3 regions of the Pandoraea morbifera genome follow, and region 3 is predicted to be linked to each of the others. Evidence: predicted binding sites of a transcription regulator. Region 3 holds the regulator's gene; each other region holds the start of a gene.
The links. Region 3 encodes HrcA, which represses chaperone genes, less so after heat shock. Its sites were predicted from a motif close to TTAGCACTCNNNNNNNNNGAGTGCTAA; they were not measured.
Positions count from the first base shown of each region.

Region 1 (6,438 bases), on a different contig from region 3:
CGCGAGGCTCAGATAAAGGTCGGTGGCCGAGAGCGACGACGTCGATAGGTGCGTCGGCAGAATGCCGGCAATAGTCCACGGCTGGCGGCCCACTTCCGCGACGATCCAGCCGAATTCGGCGGCGAGCCACGGCAGCGGAATCGCCCACACGGTCCAGCGCAGGAACCAGGCCGAGCGCGGCTTGAGCAGACGGCGACGTGCGCACAGCCAGAACGCCCACAGGAACGTAAAGAGGAACAGGAAGCCCAGGCCGACCATGATGCGGAACGACCAGAACACCGGTGCGACCGGCGGGATCGTGTCGTTGGCGGCCATCAGGATCTGCTCGGGCGTGGCGTCGACCACGTTGGGCGTGTACTTCTTGAGCAGAAGGCCGTAGCCGAGATCATCCTTGTACTTTTCGAACTCGGCCTTCACTTCCGGCGACTTGTCGCCGCCGCGCAGCTTTTCAAGCGCCGCGAAGGCGAGCATGCCGCGCTTGATGTTGTCTTTGTGTTCGTCGCGCAGTTGCGTCAGACCGACCACCGGCGTGTCGATCGAGCGCGTGGCGATCAGGCCCATGGCCCACGGAATCTTCACCGCGTAATCGGTGCGCTCTTCCTTCTGGTTCGGGAACCCGAACAGCGTGAACGATGCGGGCGGCTTCGCCGTTTCCCACTCCGCTTCGATCGCGGCGAGCTTGACCTTCTGCACTTCGCCGGTGGTGTAGCCCGATTCGTCGCCCAGCACGATGACCGAGAGCGTCGATGCGAGGCCGAAGCCCGCAGCCACGGCGAACGAACGCAGCGCGAAAGGGACGTCGCGACGCTTGAGCAGATACCACGCGGAGATGCCGAGCACGAACATGGCGGCGGTCACGTAACCGGCCGAGAGCGTGTGCACGAACTTCACCTGGGCGACCGGGTTGAAGATCACCTCCCAGATGCTGTTGAGCTCCATGCGCATGGTCTCGTAGTTGAAGTGCGCGCCGACCGGATTGTTCATCCAGCCGTTGGCCACGAGAATCCACAGCGCCGAGAGGTTCGAGCCGAGCGCCACCGCGAACGTGGTCGCCAGGTGGCCGATGCGCGAGAGCTTGTTCCAGCCAAAGAAGAACAGGCCGACGAACGTGGCTTCGAGGAAGAACGCCATCAGGCCTTCGATGGCGAGCGGCACGCCGAAGATGTCGCCGACGTAGTGCGAGTAATACGCCCAGTTGGTGCCGAACTGAAACTCGAGCGTGAGACCCGTGGTCACGCCCATCGCGAAGTTGATCAGGAAGAGCTTGCCCCAGAACTGGGTCATGTCCTTGTAGATCTGCTTGCCGGTCATCACGTAGACCGACTCCATGATGACAAGCAGCCACGACAGGCCGAGCGTGAGCGGGACGAACAGGAAGTGATACAGCGCCGTAGCGGCGAACTGCAAGCGCGAGAGGTCTACGACTTCGCTACTGATCATGGCGGACACCTTGACTTGGGGTGGGGGACTGCGCTTCTGCTGCCTGCGGCCCGATCAGGGCGCGGGCCACGACGTCCGGCGGCAATTGCATGTGCTTGGCCATCGGCGCGTCGAAGAACGCATGTTTCAGAATGAACAGGAGTACGACCTTGATCGCGAGAACGATCAGGATTTCGAACATGAAACGGGAAGGGCGGTTGCGCCAGCGCCTGACCAGCCAGGCGACGATGCCGGAGGCAACGGGGCGCGGCGCGACTGCGGGCGCGGCCGTGGCGGGAGGCTTCAGACTGCTAGGAGAGTGGGTGTCCATCCGTGACGGCTCCTGGCGTCGAAAGTCGTGATGTCGGAAACAGCGTCGACTTCCGGCGCATTGTGCCTTAACGCTTGAAAATGTCAAACCGCGGAGCGCGGGGGCGGATGACACGCAGATGACGCTGGTTCGATGCGGATCTGCCGCCCGTGATGCACGGCAGATGAGAAGCGGATTCGAGACAAGGGTCCGGCGCGCCGAACGGCCCCCGGGCCGTCCTTCGCACGCAGCATGGCCACGTACGATCCGATTCTATCGGCGCGCTCTGCCGGCGACCTTGCGATGCATCAAGTCTTGAGCGAATGGGCGACGAACTTTCGAAGTCCAATAAAAAAGCCCCGTGGATCTCACGGGGCTTGATGACCGGCGACAGGGCGTTGCGGTGCGGTCGACTTATGCGTATGCCTGAAGCGCGCCTTTCATCTTCTTCATCGCGGCGACCTCGATCTGGCGAATGCGCTCGGCGGACACGCCGAATTCTTCCGCCAGTTCGTGCAGCGTGGCGCCGCCACTGCCGTCGTCGGCCACCGACAGCCAGCGGGCTTCGATGATGCGACGGCTGCGCGGGTCGAGTCGGCCGAGCGCGGTTTGCAGACCGTCGCTTTGCAGGTGGTCGCGCTCGCGTGCGGCGATCACGGCGGTCGGCTCCTGATGCGAGTCGGCCAGGTACGCGATCGGGGCGAAGCTGGCGCTCTCACCGTCGTCGCTGTGACCTTCGAGGGCGATATCGCCGCCCGACATGCGCGTTTCCATCTCGATGACGTCTTCGCGCTTGACGTTCAGATCGCGAGCGACCTGGTCGATCTCTTCCGGCGTGAACGCTTGCAGGCCTTGCTTCTGGCTGCGCAGGTTGAAGAACAGCTTGCGCTGCGCCTTCGTCGTGGCGACCTTCACGGTGCGCCAGTTCTTCAGCACATACTCGTGAATCTCGGCCTTGATCCAGTGCATGGCGTAGGACACGAGCCGAACGCCCTGGGCGGGGTCGAAGCGCTTGACGGCCTTCATCAGGCCGATGTTGCCCTCCTGGATCAGGTCCGCATGCGGCAGACCGTAGCCGAGGTAGTTACGCGCGATCGACACCACCAGACGCAGGTGCGAAAGCACCAGTTGGCGGGCGGCTTCCAGATCGTCGTTCTCGCGCAGACGCTTGGCGAGCGACTGCTCTTCCTCGGCGGAAAGCAGCGGAATGCGGTTGACAGCCTGAATGTAGCTGTCGATATTGCCCAGACTGCCCGGCAGCATCAACGCGGACGGGGCAAGCGCAAGGGCACGCGAAGTCGGCGCCGTGCCGGTGGCCGGCGTCGTCGGATGCAAAGTGGCGGCAGTACTCAAGTGGTGGACTCCTGGTTAGCCTCTAGGAAAGCATTTTAGCACTCTCTTTCCGTGAGTGCTAAAGACGTTAGAACCCTTACCGGACGGGAAGTTTCCGGCGTCTCGGGGTTTTCCAGCACCCCCCGTCAAACGGGAGAAGTCACTGGCGCAAACGTCACGTGGATGGTGTAAATTGCAACCCAAGCCGCGAGCGTTTATTGGTGGCGAAGATGGGAGGACAGCATGGCCGGAAAGCACATTGACGCGGTACGGGAACTCGAATCGGCGCGCTTCGACGCGATGGTCGAGTGCGACGTCGAACAACTGGATGCCTTGCTGGCAAGCGATCTTCATTACGTTCATTCAAACGGCAAACGAGAAACCAAAAGCGAGTTTCTCGAGGCGCTCAGTTCCGGGCGGCGTCGTTACATCGACATCGACGTCAAGGCGCAGGAGTTGCGCCAGTTCGGCGACACCGTGGTCGTGACGGGCAAGCTCCGCGTCGAACTGGAGACCGCTACCGGCTCGCTCGAGTCGCAGATGACTTACACGGCGGTCCACGTGCTCGAAGCGGACGCCTGGCACCTCATCTCCTGGCAAGCGACGCGCATGGCGTCGGCCGATTGACGCGATGCCCTGACGTCCGGCGCTCGCCGGATGCATGCCTCAATACCTAACGTTTGACAAATTCCGGAACAAAATGTTCCAGGAAAAACGGAATTCGCGTGTCGTCCAAGCGATTGTTGCGTTTATCGGGAGCAATGCATGAAATTGCGCTCGGATGATGCGTCAATGCCGGCATATCCGTCATATCCGTCATGTCCGCCTGTCCGCCTGTCCGCCTGTCCGGCGGCGGACGGCGGTGGCCGTTCGCATCGCGGGGACGCTTGCCCGAGCGGGGCGCGGGCAAGCGAGAAGCGTGGGCACGAGGTGGCTCAGGCCAGCGCCCCTGGCGTGTCGAGGCGCAGCGCCAGGCGGATCACCTCGACCTGTCGGGCGATGGGGGCGGGGATCGGGAGGTCGCCCGCCAGCACCGCCTCGATCCACCGGGCAGTCGCGGGGGCGTCCGCGCCAGGGAGCGCCGGCGGCGTGCCGGTCGCGCCTTCTTCAGCGGCCTGCCACAACGTAGGCACGCCGTCGCTAAAGCCCTCGATGGCCGCCTGACGACGGGCATCGGCGACCGGCTCGCCTTCCGTGCCGCGCGCGAGCAGCACGCCGGGGGCGGGGCTGTTCGCCGGGTCGGAAAACAGTTCGCCGAGCGTTTCCCGATACTCGGGATGGGTGTAGTTCACCAGGCGTAGCGCCGGACCGGCGAACGGCTGCAGCAACTTCACCACCGTGTGCCCTGAATTGCGCACGCCGAGCGCGGCTCGCATCTCCAGCAAGCGCTCAAGCGCGGGCGACAGCGCCGCGATCGGCAGGTAGGCGACGCGTCGGTCGCGCAGCGCCGCTTGCGCGTCCGTCGCCGAGCCGCACGCGGCGTGCCCCAACTCGGCCAAGATGGCCTGGGTGCCGACGCGGTTCGCGCCGCTGTGATGCTGACCGTGCACCAGCACCGGAATGCCGTCGCGGGCGAGCAGCAGCGCGAGCAGGGGGGTCAGGTTGGGCTGTTTGCGCGCGCCGTTGTAGCTTGGAAGCAGAACGGGGGGCGGCGCGTCCGCGGGGGCGACAAGTGGGGTGAAGGTGGCGTGGGCGGCATCGAGCATGGCGCGCAACTCGACCGGCGTCTCGCCCTTGATACGGTACGCGATCAGCACGCCGCCCAGCTCCGCCGGTGCCACACGTCCGGCGAGGATGGCGTCGAAGAGTTCACGCGTCTCGGCCGCGGTGAGCGCACGCGCCCCCTTGGCGCCCCGGGCAATGGTCTTGAGCAGCGGCGCGCAGGCGAAGGGAGCGAGGGGGGCGGCGGCGGTCATGGCACTTCGGCGTTGTCGTTCATGGGAGACCGGGGCGGCGAGGCGCGCTCCGGCTGGGGATGGTTCGCTCATGATACGCACATGGGGGTGCCCGGTGCCAGTGCTTGAAGTACCATCTCGTGTTCGGGCGCGGCGCACGCACACAACTGGTGGCGGCCTTCGCCTTCCCCCATTGCCCTCCGAGGTCCTGTCATGTCCACGCTGTACAGCTATTTCCGCAGTTCCGCCGCGTATCGCGTGCGGATCGCCCTGAATCTGAAGGGGCTCGATTACGAGATCGTGCCGGTGCATCTGGTGCGCGATGGTGGCGAGCAGCTCAAACCGGCGTACCGTGCGCTGAACGTCAACGGGCTCGTGCCCACGTTCGTCGACGGCGACGTCAACATTCATCAGTCGCTGGCCATCATCGAATATCTGGAAGATGTGCATCCGACGCCGGCGCTGCTGCCCGCCGACCCGGTCGCGCGGGCGCAGGTGCGGGCGCTGGCGCTCGACATCGCGGCCGACATCCATCCGATCGACAATCTGCGCGTGTTGCGCTATCTCAAGCAGGACCTGGGCGTGAGCGAGGAGCAGAAGAACGCGTGGTACGTCCATTGGGTCGTGGAGGGCTTCACGGCGCTCGAGGCCCGTCTGGCGGCCCAGCCCTCGCCCGGAAAATTCGTCTTCGGCGACACGCCTACCCTGGCGGACTGCTGTCTCGTGCCGCAGGTCTACAACGCCAATCGATTCAAGGTGGACATGGCACCGTTCCCGCGCATTGCCGCCATCGACGCGCACTGCCAGACGCTCGACGCGTTCCGTCGCGCTGCCCCGGAAGCGCAACCGGACGCCGAGTAAGCGTTGCATGTTCGATCCGGCTTTCTGGCGGGGCATGGCCCTTGGCGCCAGTCTCATCATTGCCATCGGCGCGCAGAACGCGTTCGTGTTGCGCCAGGGCATCCTCAAGCGGCATGTCGGCTTGGTCGTGGCCGTGTGCGCCGTTTGCGACATGGTGCTGATCGCGGCGGGCGTGGCGGGCATGGGCGGGCTCATCGACGCGTATCCGCGTTTCCTGACCGCCGTGACGTGGGGCGGTGCCGCTTTCCTCTTCTGGTATGGACTTCGGGCCTGGCGCGCAGCGTTTCGCGGCACCGGCGCGCTGCAGGCGGATGGCAGCCGCGCGGCGACGCAGGACATGACCTGGCAACGCGCATTCGTGCTCGTGCTGATGCTGTCCGTGCTCAACCCGCACGTTTATCTCGACACGGTGATCCTGCTTGGCGGCATTGGCGCGCGCGAGGCCGCGCCCGGCAATGTCTGGTTCGCGGCGGGAGCGATGACGGCGTCCGTCCTCTGGTTCACGCTGCTCGGCTACGGTGCACGCCTGCTCGCCCCGCTGTTCTCGCGGGCAAGGGCCTGGCAGATCCTGGACGGCCTCGTGGGCACGATGATGTGGGGGCTGTGCGCGGGACTCCTCGC
Region 1 covers NZ_CABPSD010000002.1:442,405-448,842, reverse strand. Annotated here, with positions in the region: gene PMO31116_RS05470 (cytochrome ubiquinol oxidase subunit I) at 1-1,440, opposite strand, end outside; gene cydP (cytochrome oxidase putative small subunit CydP) at 1,430-1,750, opposite strand; gene rpoH (RNA polymerase sigma factor RpoH) at 2,144-3,082, opposite strand; gene PMO31116_RS05455 (nuclear transport factor 2 family protein) at 3,305-3,688, shown strand; gene ybiB (DNA-binding protein YbiB) at 3,997-4,977, opposite strand; gene maiA (maleylacetoacetate isomerase) at 5,170-5,817, shown strand; gene PMO31116_RS05440 (LysE/ArgO family amino acid transporter) at 5,825-6,438, shown strand, end outside.
Region 1: rpoH (RNA polymerase sigma factor RpoH) is a predicted target of HrcA. The motif match lies at 3,118-3,144, and genes of this name have one in related genera.

Region 2 (6,438 bases), on a different contig from region 3:
ACGCGATCGTAGCTGGCGATGAAGCGGGTTTCCTCGATGCGTCGAACGCCGGCGGGAATGCCGCCGAAGTTGCGCATCAGGTCGTCCTCTTCGCGCAGTGACGTTTGGACGCACCACGGGAGCGGCGTCGCCTGAGGGCCGGCGGCGGGTTCGAGGGGTGCCGCGGACACCGTCGGGGAGGCGGCGGCCGGTGGCACGCTTGCCGACGCGCTCCCGGGCTGAGGTCCCGCGCAGCCGGCGAGGGCCGCGCCCAGCAAGCCGAGTGCCAGGGCGCCGCGCAGCGCGCTGCCGCAGCGCAAGCGCCGGGCGGGCAACGCGGGATGGTCGAAGGGCGCGGACGAAGCTGGCGATCCGGACGGAAGGGACGGAACCGATGAAACGGACGAAACCGATGAGACGGGTGAAACCGTTGAAACAGATGAAACGGACATCATCGCAAGTGGTTGCCTGAGATATTTCCCCCGATTGTACCGGCTCCACGAGGCCGCCCGGCCGAACGCCGGTCGACTCATTGCCAGAGCGCCCAGGCAAAGGCGGTGATCATGCCGATGCACACGGCGTTCAGGCCGAGCCCGGCTCGGATCATGGCGCGTTGCGGTACCCAGCCTGTGCCGAACACGATGGCGTTGGGTGGGGTGGCCACGGGCAGCATGAAGGCGCACGAGGCGCCGATGCCGATCACCATCGTCAGGAGCGTCTCGGGAAACCCCAAAGACACCGAGATGGCGGCGAATATCGGCACAAGAATCGCCGCGCTGGCCGTATTGCTCGTAAGCTCCGTGAGAAAGACGATGAAGGCGGCGGTAACGAGCAGCACCACCAGCGTCGGGCTTGTCGCGAAGGCACTCGACACCCCTTGGGCCAGGACGATGCTTGCGCCGGAGTCGCGCAGCACCACGCTCAGCGTGAGTCCGCCGCCGAACAGGAACAGCACTCCCCAATCCGTATGGGCCTGAATCTGCTTCCAATTGGCGACCCCCGAAGTCGCGATCAGTATGGCGGCGAGCAGGGCAATGAGCGTGTCGAGCTGCTTCACGCCGCCGAGCCACGCGGCGATCGGCTGGCTGAAGATCCAGCCGATCACGGTGAAGCCGAAGATGCCGACCGCCGCGATGCGCGGTCCGGTCCATGTCATCGGTTCGGTCGTCGTGTCGACCGCCTGGTCTAGGCGTGGCCGCAGCACCAGATAGAGCGTGGCGACCATGAGCGGCAGCAGCACGCCCACGAGCGGCACGCCGAACCGGGCCCATGCGAGGAAGTCGATCCCCAGATGCGTGGCCAACATGGCATTGGGCACACTGCCGACTACCGTGCCAAGGCCACCGATATTGGCGCTGTAGGCGATACCGAGCAGCAAAAAGGTGACGGTACGGTGATCCCGGCGCGTGTCGAGCTGGGTCAGGATGCCCAGCGCGAGCGGCAGCATCATCGATGTGGTGGACGTGTTGTTGACCCACATCGAAAGCAGGGCGGTGGCGCCGAACAACATGATCGCGGCCCGGCCCATGCGCCCACCCGCCAGATGGAGCAGCCGGTTCGCGAGAAACCGGTCGAGCCCCTGAATCCGCATGGCCGTGGCCAGGGCGAAGCCGCCGAAGAACAGAAATACGATCGGATGCGCGAACGCGCCCAGGGCGGTCGGCACGTCGAGAATGCCGAGCAGCACCGCCAGCACTGGCACCATCAACGCCGTGGCCGTCAGATGAACCGCTTCGGATAGCCATAGCACCGCGACGAAAGCGGCAAGCGCCAGTGCGCGGTTGGTCTTCTCTTCGAAGGGAAGCACACGGATGAGTGCCAGCATAAGCGCAGCATTGGCGAGCAGCACCCAGGCGTCGCGGGCAGACATGGCCCAGGTCCGGGTGAGCGTTTCGGTGGGGTGATTCATCTCCTGATACCTCAATCTACGTAGATTTTCGTTGACATGCTTGGATGCCGAACGAATCGAGGCGGTGCCTTCAGAAATATCCCAATGTTGGGCGGCGCGGCGGTCGCATCGAGTGCATTGCAAGTCGCCGGCGTTCCCGGCACTTCGAGAGAGAAGACGCGATCCACGTCGCACGACATATTTCATTCGGACTGCGACTTCAGTCCAATGCGCCGCCGCAACGCCGCAACGCCGCAACGCCGCAACGCCGCAACGCCGCGGGTAGCCTGCCCCTATCGATTCATCGAATAGATCAGGGGAGAGCGTGAATTACACATTCCGCGAGGTGTGGAATATCAGTCTGGGATTGTTTCAGGTCGTGTCGGAGACGGGGCGTTCGCGAACACGTGGCGGCGGCAATCGCTTGAAGCGTTCGGGAAGCGCGGCGATGGCCGGCGCCATTCTGCTGAGTGCCTCGGCAGTGGCGCCCGGGGCATACGCGCAGGCCGTCGGCGGCAGCGGTGGTGACGGGCACGGGGCGGAGGCGTGGGCTGAGGGGCCGGTGGGGGCGGTGGGGGCGCAAGCGGCGACACGACCCATGGCGGCGACGGACACGGCGGCATGGCGGGGGAGGGGCGGCGTGGGCGTGGGCTGCGCCGTCGTCGACACCAATTTTCGCCTCCGGGAAAACCCCGCGTCTTGAAATCGTAAAACCCCGTCCCTATAATTAGCACTCGTTGGCGCAGAGTGCTAACGCCATGAATTCATAGCATATGCAAACGATTGCATATTTGTTTTGACGATCTCATTGAGAGAAAGAGGAGCTTGTAATGAACCTTCGTCCCTTGCATGACCGCGTTATTGTCAAGCGCCTGGACAACGAAACGAAGACCGCATCGGGCATCGTGATCCCGGACGCCGCTGCCGAGAAGCCGGACCAGGGTGAAATCCTGGCTGTCGGCCCGGGCAAGCGTGACGATCAAGGCAAGGCGATCGCACTTGACGTGAAGGTGGGCGACCGCGTTCTGTTCGGCAAGTATGCTGGTCAAAGCGTGAAGGTCGATGGCCAGGAACTGCTGGTCATGCGCGAAGAAGACATCATGGCCGTCGTGGCCGCCTAAGTCTGTCTCCCCCAGGACATCTACGTAAAGTATTCAAGGAGTTATTGCAATGGCAGCTAAAGAAGTCGTTTTCGGCGATGCCGCTCGTGCCAAGATGGTCGAGGGCGTCAACATCCTCGCCAACGCCGTCAAGGTGACCCTGGGCCCGAAGGGCCGTAACGTCGTGCTCGAGCGCAGCTTCGGCGGCCCGACCGTGACCAAGGACGGTGTGTCGGTCGCCAAGGAAATCGAACTCAAGGACAAGCTCCAGAACATGGGCGCGCAAATGGTCAAGGAAGTGGCTTCCAAGACCAGCGACAACGCCGGTGACGGTACCACCACCGCTACGGTGCTCGCCCAGTCGATCGTCCGCGAAGGCATGAAGTTCGTGGCCGCCGGCATGAACCCGATGGACCTCAAGCGCGGTATCGACAAGGCCGTTGCCGCCGCCATCGACGAACTGCGCAAGATCAGCAAGCCCTGCACCACCAACAAGGAAATCGCTCAGGTCGGTTCGATCTCGGCCAACAGCGACACCTCGATCGGTGACTACATCGCCGCCGCCATGGACAAGGTCGGCAAGGAAGGCGTGATCACCGTCGAAGACGGCAAGTCGCTCCAGGACGAACTGGACGTCGTCGAAGGCATGCAATTCGACCGCGGCTACCTCTCGCCGTACTTCATCAACACCCCGGAAAAGCAAGTCGCGATCCTGGAGAACCCGTTCGTCCTGCTGTTCGACAAGAAGATCTCGAACATCCGTGACCTGCTGCCGGTGCTCGAGCAAGTCGCCAAGGCCGGCCGTCCGCTGCTGATCATCGCCGAAGACGTCGAAGGCGAAGCCCTCGCAACGCTGGTGGTCAACAACATCCGCGGCATCCTGAAGACCTGCGCCGTCAAGGCCCCGGGCTTCGGCGACCGTCGCAAGGCCATGCTGGAAGACATCGCCATCCTCACGGGCGGCCAGGTCATCGCCGAGGAAATTGGTCTGACGCTGGAAAAGGCGACGCTCAACGAACTGGGCCAGGCCAAGCGCATCGAAATCGGCAAGGAAAACACCATCATCATCGATGGCGCCGGTGAAGCCGCGAACATCGAAGCGCGCGTCAAGCAGATCCGCGCTCAGATCGAAGAAGCGTCGAGCGACTACGACCGTGAAAAGCTGCAAGAGCGCGTGGCCAAGCTGGCCGGCGGTGTTGCCGTGATCAAGGTCGGCGCCGCGACCGAAGTCGAAATGAAGGAAAAGAAGGCACGCGTGGAAGACGCGCTGCACGCCACCCGCGCTGCCGTGGAAGAAGGCATCGTCCCGGGCGGCGGTGTCGCTCTGCTGCGTGCTCGCGTTGCCGTGTCGGGCATCAAGGGTGCCAACCCCGACCAGGACGCCGGTATCAAGATCGTCCTGCGCGCCATGGAAGAGCCGCTGCGCCAGATCGTCACGAACGGTGGCGAAGAAGCCAGCGTCGTGGTGGCCAAGGTCGTGGAAGGCAAGGGTAACTTCGGCTACAACGCTTCGACCGGCGAGTACGGCGACCTGGTGGAAATGGGCGTCGTGGACCCGACGAAGGTCACCCGCACGGCACTGCAAAACGCCGCTTCGGTGTCGGGCCTGATGCTCACCACCGACTGCGCCGTCGCCGAACTGCCGAAGGAAGATGCACCGATGCCTGGCGGCATGGGTGACATGGGCGGCATGGGCGGCATGGGCATGGGCATGTAAGTCTCGCGAGAGACGGCTTGACCGGGCGCCGCGAGGCGCCCACTGCCCGGTCGCAGGGCCCCGTGGTCTCGATCACGTCGGCCCGCGCCAAAACGGCAACGAGTTCTCCGGGACTCGTTGCCGTTTTTTTTGCCTGCCGAGCTACCGAGCCGGTCGGGTTGGCGTGCCGGGCGTTGCGGTATCCATACCCGCGCCGCCGATTGCCGGTGGCACCTGCGGCGTCGTGGCGGCGATCTGCGCCTGCATCCACTGCCAGAACGCGTGAATGGAACGCTCCCGCGGATGGTTCTCACGCCAACTGACGTAATACTCGAGGCTGGGCGGCACCTGAATGTCGCCGATCTGCACCAGTTCCCCGGACGCGAGTGCGTCTCGCACCAGCAAGCTGCGTGTGGTGGCAACGCCTTGCCCCGCAAGGGCTGCTCGCAGCAGCAATCCCGAATCGTCGAAGATCGGTCCGCGCGTGGGCTCGTGCGGCGGCAAGCCGGCCGCAACCTGCCAGTCTCGCCACGAGCGATAGGAAAAGCGCAGCATGGGCAGCTTTGACACATCGGCGAGCGTGAAATCGGGCACGCGGGCAATCAACGCCGGATGGCACACCGCGATGACGTGGTCGTCGAGCAGCTTGCGCGTGACGAACCCCGGCTTCTCCACCCGCTGATGCCAGATACCCACGTCGACCGAATAGGGGTCGGGCGCCGGGATATCGGCATGGATCCGGACCACCAGATCGATATTCGGGTGTTGCTCGCTAAAGCAACCCAGACGGGGAATGAGCCATTGCGCGGCAAGATCGGTCATGACGCTGACTTCGAGGCGTACCGTCGCGAGCGACACGTCGGGGACCGTGCCGGCCCGGGCCTCGCTCATCGCTTCGTCGAGTTCCGACATCCCGATGCGCACGCGTTCGGCCAGCCGCGCGCCGACGCTGGTCGGGATCATGCGCGCGCCGACGCGACGAAACAGGGCTGTGCCGAGCTGCTGCTCGAGCGATCGCATGTGATGGCTCACGGCACTGTGCGTCAAATTCAATTCTTCGGCGGCCCGGGTAAAGCTCCGGTGACGCGCTGCCGCCTCAAGTGCACGCAGGGATTGGAGGGGGGGAAGGTGCTGGAACATGATGTCAAATTCTACTCACAATGCGAGCGCAAAGGTTTCGTTGGCCTGATCGCAGCGTTGCGCTGACAATCCCTACCCAAGCAATTCAGCAAGGTATCGTCCATGTCGAAAGCCCTTCGGATTTTCGTGCTGTTCGCCTGCGGCTACTTCGTCTCGTATGTGTACCGCGGCGTGAACATCGGGTTCGCCCCCTTCATGACGCGCGAACTTGGCCTCTCGTCCGCCGATCTCGGCCTGTTGACCAGCCTCTACTTCCTCGGTTTCGCTGGCGCGCAGTTGCCCGCGGGCGTGCTGCTCGACAAATTCGGCCCACGCCGGGTCGCCTCGCTCGTGCTGCTGCTGGCTGCCGCCGGCGCCGCCACGTTTGGGTTGGCGCAAGGCGTGGGCGCGCTCATGGTCGGACGTCTGCTGATCGGTGTGGGCGTCTCGGTATGTCTTGGCAGTGCGTTCAAGGCGCTGGCAATGTGGTTTCCGGTCGCGCGCCTGCCGCTGCTCAACGGCCTGGTGATGGCTGTTGGGGGCATGGGCGGGGTGGTCGTCGGCACGCCGCTGACATGGCTGCTCGGCCTGACCGATTGGCGGATGGTGTCGTTCGGGTTGGCGGCGCTGACGGTGTTCATGTCGGCGGCGCTCTG
Region 2 covers NZ_CABPSD010000005.1:319,871-326,308, reverse strand. Annotated here, with positions in the region: gene PMO31116_RS11320 (hypothetical protein) at 1-77, opposite strand, end outside; gene PMO31116_RS11315 (SLC13 family permease) at 509-1,888, opposite strand; gene PMO31116_RS11310 (ESPR domain-containing protein) at 2,193-2,570, shown strand; gene groES (co-chaperone GroES) at 2,698-2,988, shown strand; gene groL (chaperonin GroEL) at 3,038-4,684, shown strand; gene PMO31116_RS11295 (LysR substrate-binding domain-containing protein) at 4,826-5,803, opposite strand; gene PMO31116_RS11290 (MFS transporter) at 5,906-6,438, shown strand, end outside.
Region 2: groES (co-chaperone GroES) is a predicted target of HrcA. The motif match lies at 2,595-2,621, and genes of this name have one in related genera.

Region 3 (6,438 bases):
GGTCGACATCGAGTTCACCGTGCAGTACCTGGTGCTGCTGCACTCGGGGGCGCATCCGGCGCTGTTGCGCAATGCCGGCAACATCGCGCTGCTGCGCGAATCGGCGCAACTCGGATTGATCGATGCGGACCTCGCGGACGGCGCGGCCGCCGCTTATCGGACGTATCGCAAGCGTCAGCACAAGCTGCGGCTCGATGGCGTGGAAGCGGCGCGCGTACCGGCCGAGCAGGTTGCGACCGAACGCGAAGCCGTGATCGCGCTTTGGGATTCGGTGTTTTCGGCCGTTGCCCCGGCCTGACGAATGGGAGAGCCCGCCGGTTCGAGGTGACGCCTGACGCCGGCGGGGCGACTCGGGGGCGCGCAAGGCGGCGCTAAAGCGCCAACATTTCCCGCGCATGCTTGCGCGTCGTGGCCGTGATCTCGACGCCGCCCAGCATGCGCGCGATTTCCTCGACGCGCTCGGTCCGTCCGAGCGGTTCGATCTCGCTCATGGTCGTGTCGCCGTCACTGCGCTTTTTCACCCGCAGATGTTGATGGCCTAGCGCGGCGACTTGCGGCAAGTGGGTGACGCACAGCACCTGGCGCCCCTGGCCCAGCTCGCGCAGCAGGCGGCCGACCACTTCGGCCACCGCGCCGCCAATGCCGGAATCCACCTCGTCGAAAATCAACGTTGGCGTGAGGCTCGCACTGCTGGCGATCACCTGCAACGCGAGACTGATGCGTGCCAGTTCGCCGCCCGACGCCACTTTCGCCAGCGGCCGGGTGGGCACACCCGGGTGGCCTGCCACCAGGAATTCCACTGTCTCCATGCCAAACGACTGCGGCTCTGTCGTGGGGCTGAGCGCGACTTCGAAGCGTCCGCCCGGCATCGACAGATCCTGCATCGCGCGCGTCACTTCCCGCGCGAGCGACGCCGCCGCCCTGGCGCGTTCCCGGGACAACGTCTTTGCCAGCTTCAGATAGGTCGCCTGCGCGGCGTCGGCGGCGGCCTGCATCGCGGCCATGTCCTGCGACGCGGTCAGTTCGGCGAGCTGCGCCCGGCGCCCGGCGTGTTCGGCGGGCAATTGTTCCGGCGTAACGCGGAATTTGCGCGCGGCCGAATGCAAGGCGTCCAGACGTTGTTCGACCACCGCGAGCCGTTCCGGATCGAGATCGATGCGCTGCGCGTAGTGCGTGAGCGAATGCACCGCCTCGCGAAGCTGGATCTCGGCGGGCTCGAGCGCGGCGAGCGTGTCGGCGAGTCCGGCGTCGATCTCGGCCAGTTCGCGGATCTGATGCACCACGTGGCCCAGCGACGGGACGATGGCGCCGTCGGCTTCGGCAAGCGCGTCGAGTGCGCCCTGCACGCCGTTGATGAGGCTTGCGGCGTGCGACAGACGCCGATGTTCGGCGCTCACCTCGTCCCACTCGCCTTCCTGCGGATTGAGCTTGTCCAGTTCGGACGTTTGCCATTCGAGGCGCTCGCGTTCGAGTTGCAACTCGCGGTCGCGTCCGTGGGCTTCCTCGCAACGCTTGACGAGACGGCGCCACTCCTTGTGCGCGGCGGCGGTGTCGGCGGCCAGCGCGGTGGCGCCGGCGTGCGAGTCGAGCAGCCGACGCTGGGCGTCGGGGCGCAGCAGTTGCTGGTGCGCATGCTGGCCATGGATGTCGACGAGCATTTCGCCGAGCTCGCGGAGCTGCGCGAGCGTGGCGGGCGTGCCGTTGATGAAGGCGCGCGAGCGGCCGCCGGAATCGAGCACACGGCGCAGCAGCACGCCGCCATGCTCTTCGAGCGTGAGCGCCTGCGCCTGCAGCCAGGCTTCGAGATCCGGGCGCGCTTCGGCATCGGCGGCAAACTCCGCGGTGATGTCGGCGCGCGTTTGCCCGGTGCGCACCATGCTGGCGTCGCCGCGCTCGCCCATGGCCAGGGCCAGCGCGTCGATCAGGATCGATTTGCCCGCGCCGGTCTCCCCCGAGAACACGGTGAAACCGGCGGAGAATTCCAGGTCGAGACGATCGACGATTACGAAATCGCGAATCGAGAGACTGCGTAGCATGGGATATCGATGAGGCGTGGAGTCAGTTCTGCGGCGTATCTTCGTCGGAGATATGCTCGTTCCAGTGCAGCTTGCGGCGCAGCGTGGCGTAATAGTTGTAGCCGACCGGATGCAGGAACGTCACCTGATGCTCGGAGCGACCCACCAGAATCTGGTCGCCCTGCCGCAGTTCGGCAAACGACTGCATGTCGAAGTTGGCGCCGACCTCGCGTCCGCCGGTGATCGTGATGACGATGTCGCTCGAGTCCGGCAGCACGATGGGGCGATTCGACAAGGCGTGCGGTGCGATCGGCACGAGCACCACGCCGCCCAGACGCGGATGCAGGATCGGCCCGCTCGCCGAGAGTGCATAGGCCGTCGAGCCGGTCGGGGTGGCCACGATCAGGCCGTCCGAGCGCTGCTTGTACATGAAGCGGCCGTCCACGTCCACGCGCAGTTCGACCATGCCGGAGATGCCGGAGCGATTGACGACCACGTCGTTGAATGCCAGCGTTTCGTAAAGCGTCTTGCCTTCGCGCTCGATGCGCGCGGCCAGCAGTGTGCGCTGCTCTGCTTCGAAGTGACCTTCCAGCATGGCCGGCACGACCTGGCGCATCTCGTCGAGCGGAATATCGGTGATGAAACCGACGCGCCCGTGGTTCACGCCGATGAGCGGTACCTTTGACGCCGCGAGCTGACGGCCGATGCCGAGCATCGTCCCGTCGCCGCCAACGACCACCGCCACGTCGGCCTGCGTGGCGATTTCCTGGATGTCGAGGGTTCCATAAGGATCGGCGGCCGCACCGATGGTGTGCGCCGTGTCGCGCTCGAATACGACGTGGTGCCCGCGCTGGGCGATGCATGCCGCGAGCGTGAGCAGGGGTTCGGCAACGCCGTCGGCATGATATTTCCCGACGAGCGCCACGGTCTTGAAGGGGCTCCCAGTTTTCATGCCGCCATTACACCATAAGTCGATGACAGCAACCATCGGCACGCAAGGCCTGCGGCGGTTTCCGCCTCGGGGTTTGCCGCACGCCGCGTATGCATATTTCGCGTTACAATTTTTGCCATGCTAGATCAACGTGCGCAAACGCTTCTCAAAACCCTGATCGAACGGTACATCGCGGATGGCCAGCCGGTCGGCTCGCGCACGCTTTCCCGATACTCGGGGCTCGACCTCTCCCCGGCGACGATCCGCAACGTCATGGCCGATCTGGAAGCCCTGGGCTTCGTGGCCAGTCCGCATACGTCGGCCGGGCGGGTGCCCACGCCCCGTGCCTATCGCCTGTTCGTCGACACGATCCTCTCGGTGCGTCCGCTCGAGGATGCCGTGAACCAGCTCGCGTCGCAGGTGCAGAACCGTCTGCAACCGGCCGGGCCGCAACAGCTGGTCGCCTCCGCCGCCGAGGTGCTCTCGAATCTGTCGCAGTTCGCCGGGGTGGTCCTGACACCGCGGCGTACCCAGACGTTCCGGCAGATCGAATTCCTGCGGTTGTCCGAAAAGCGCGTGCTGCTCATCATCGTCACGCCCGATGGCGACGTGCAGAACCGCATCATCCTGACCGAAAAGGATTATTCCCCGGCGCAACTGGTCGAGGCGGCGAACTACCTGAACGCCAATTTCGGCGGTCACAGTTTCGATGAGGTGCGCGCCTGCTTGCGCGGCGAACTCGACGCCTTGCGTTCCGACATGAGCGCGCTGATGCAGGCGGCGGTGCAGGCGGGCAGCGACGCCATGGCCGACACCAGTCGAGAGAGCGTGCTGATTTCTGGCGAGCGCAATCTGCTGGGTGTGGAGGACCTGTCGTCGAACATGGAGCGGCTTCGCAAGCTCTTCGACGTATTCGAGTCCAAGACCGGTCTGCTGCAGTTGCTCGACGTGTCGAGCCGCGCCTCGGGGGTGCAGATCTTCATCGGCGGCGAGTCGCATCTGGTGCCGCTCGAGGAGATGTCAGTCGTTACGGCGCCTTACGAGGTCGATGGCGAGGTCGTCGGCACGCTGGGCGTGATCGGGCCGACGCGCATGGCGTACGAGCGCGTGATTCCGATCGTCGACATCACCGCCAAGCTCCTGTCCAACGCGCTCAGCCAGCATTGACGTGCCCGCGGCGCGTCGCCTGGGTCGCCTGGCCCAGGCGCATGCGCGCCATCCGTCGGTCGACGCCCTGGCGCGGCCGCCCGCTGCCCGTTGCCCGCCACCCGATAGGGCGCGGTCCGGCCGAGCGGGGCTTCCGGTTACACGCCCGTAGCATTCCTTTACACGCTGTCACACACGACGGGCTTACGCTCGAAGTGTCACTTGCGGCGAAGTCCCCGGAATGGCGGGTGTCAGGTTCGCCGAAGGATTCGGACAGAAGAACGAAGGCGGCACGCCGGCACCATTGGTCGGCGCGTTGCCCGAAGGGCCTCGGAGTCTTTATGAACCCCCTGATTTCCTGGCGGACCGCGGTCCGCCATCTCGGCGTCGTCGGCGTTGGGCTGGCGCTCGGGGCGCTTGGCGTAGCGGGCATGCCCGCCTTCGCGCAGGCACAAAGCGCGGACCCCCCCGGGCGCGTGGCGCGTCTGAGCCAATTCGACGGCACCGTGACCTTCTCGCCAAGCGGCACGGGAGACTGGCGCTACGCCGAGCGCAACCGTCCGCTCACCACGGGCGACGCCGTCTGGGTCGACCGCAACAGCCGCGCGGAAATGCGCGTGGGCGGCGCGGCGGTGCGCCTGGGGGCCTCGACGAGCGTCGCGCTCTCGGCGGTCACCGACCAGAATGTGCAACTGAACGTAACGCAGGGCACGATCGGGCTGCGACTTCGCGGCTATGACCCGAACCAGCCCTACGAAATCGACACGCCGAACCTCGCTTTCGTCCCCCAGCAGGCCGGCGAGTACCGCCTCGACGTCGATCCCGGCGGCGTGACGACCGTGAGCGTGTCGCGTGGTGCGGCCACGGTGTACGGGCAGGGCGCGTCGGTGCCGTTGCGGCAGGGCCAGCGGGTGGCGTTCGTGGGGCAGAATCTGACGCAGCAGCCGACCGGGCCGTCGAGCGCGGATGCGTTCGATCAGTGGGTGCGACAGCTCGACGCCCGGGAAGATGCCTCCGTGTCCGCCCGCTACGTGTCGCGCGACATGACCGGCTACGAGAGTCTCGACGATTACGGCACCTGGCAGGAAACGCCGGACTACGGCGCGGTATGGGTGCCCTCGGACGTGCCGACGGGCTGGGCGCCTTACCGCACGGGGCACTGGACCTGGGTCGATCCGTGGGGATGGACCTGGGTCGACGATGCACCCTGGGGCTTCGCGCCGTATCACTACGGCCGGTGGGCGTACGTCGATGCCCGCTGGTGCTGGGTGCCGGGACCGGTCGCCGTGCGTCCCGTGTACGCGCCGGCGCTCGTTGGCTGGGTCAACGGCGGCAGCGGCAGCAGCGGCGGGAACGCCTGGGGTGTCGCGTTCGCCGCGGGCGGCGTGGGACTTGCGTGGTTCGCACTGGGGCCGCACGACGTCTACCGACCGGCGTATCACGCCAGTTCCGCGTACATCACGAACATCAATCGCACGACGGTGATACGCACCACCAACATCACGAACATCAACAACATCTACGTGAACCGCAACGTGCGCGGCGCGATCTCGACGATGCCCGCGCCGGCCTTCGTGCAGGGACGTCCGGTCGGCGCCCCCGCCGCCCTGGCGATGCCGCCGCGCAACGCGCCGGGCCAGGCGGCGGGATGGCACGTGGGGAATACGCCCGGCGTCGCGCCGGTTCAGCGGAGTGTGTTCGGTAACAGCCGTCCTGCAGCGGGCGCGCCGCCTGCCGGCGTGTTCAATCGCGCGGTGCTGGCCACGCGCGCGCCGGTGGCGCGCACGATGCCGTCGCGAGAACTCACGAGCCAACTGCATCCCGTGCCGAACGCCGGCGGCGCGCCATTGCATTTCGGCCCGGATACGCCGCAGGCGCAGCGGGGCGCGACGACTTCACCGAGTGCACCGGGACGCGTACAGCCTCGTGTGACGGTGGTCGGCACGCACGGGCCTGTCGGGGCACCGATCGGTGTGAATGGGCCAACGCCCGCACAGCCGGCGCTCGGTGCGACCGGTTCGGCGCCTGCGCAGGGGGCTCACCCGTCCACCAGCGCCCTGCCGCCTCGATATGGCGCTCCGGGCGTTCCCGGTCGAACGGGCGTGCCGGGGCAGCCGGCTGGCCCGAGAGCACCGGGAGCACCGGGAACGCCTGGAGCCCCGGGCGAGCCAGGCGTTCCCGCTCATGGCGTATATGGCGGGTCTCCGTATCGCCCGGGACAGCCGGCGCCGTCCGGCGTGCCGCATCCGCCCGGAGCGATCGGTGAGACGGGCGTGGCAGGACAGCCGGCGGGCCGGGGCGAGGCGCCGCAGGCGGTGCCGCAGCCCGGGCACGACGCCGCGCAGC
Region 3 covers NZ_CABPSD010000009.1:28,363-34,800, forward strand. Annotated here, with positions in the region: gene glnE (bifunctional [glutamate--ammonia ligase]-adenylyl-L-tyrosine phosphorylase/[glutamate--ammonia-ligase] adenylyltransferase) at 1-298, shown strand, start outside; gene recN (DNA repair protein RecN) at 372-2,036, opposite strand; gene PMO31116_RS15410 (NAD kinase) at 2,059-2,967, opposite strand; gene hrcA (heat-inducible transcriptional repressor HrcA) at 3,085-4,113, shown strand; gene PMO31116_RS15420 (DUF6600 domain-containing protein) at 4,434-6,438, shown strand, end outside.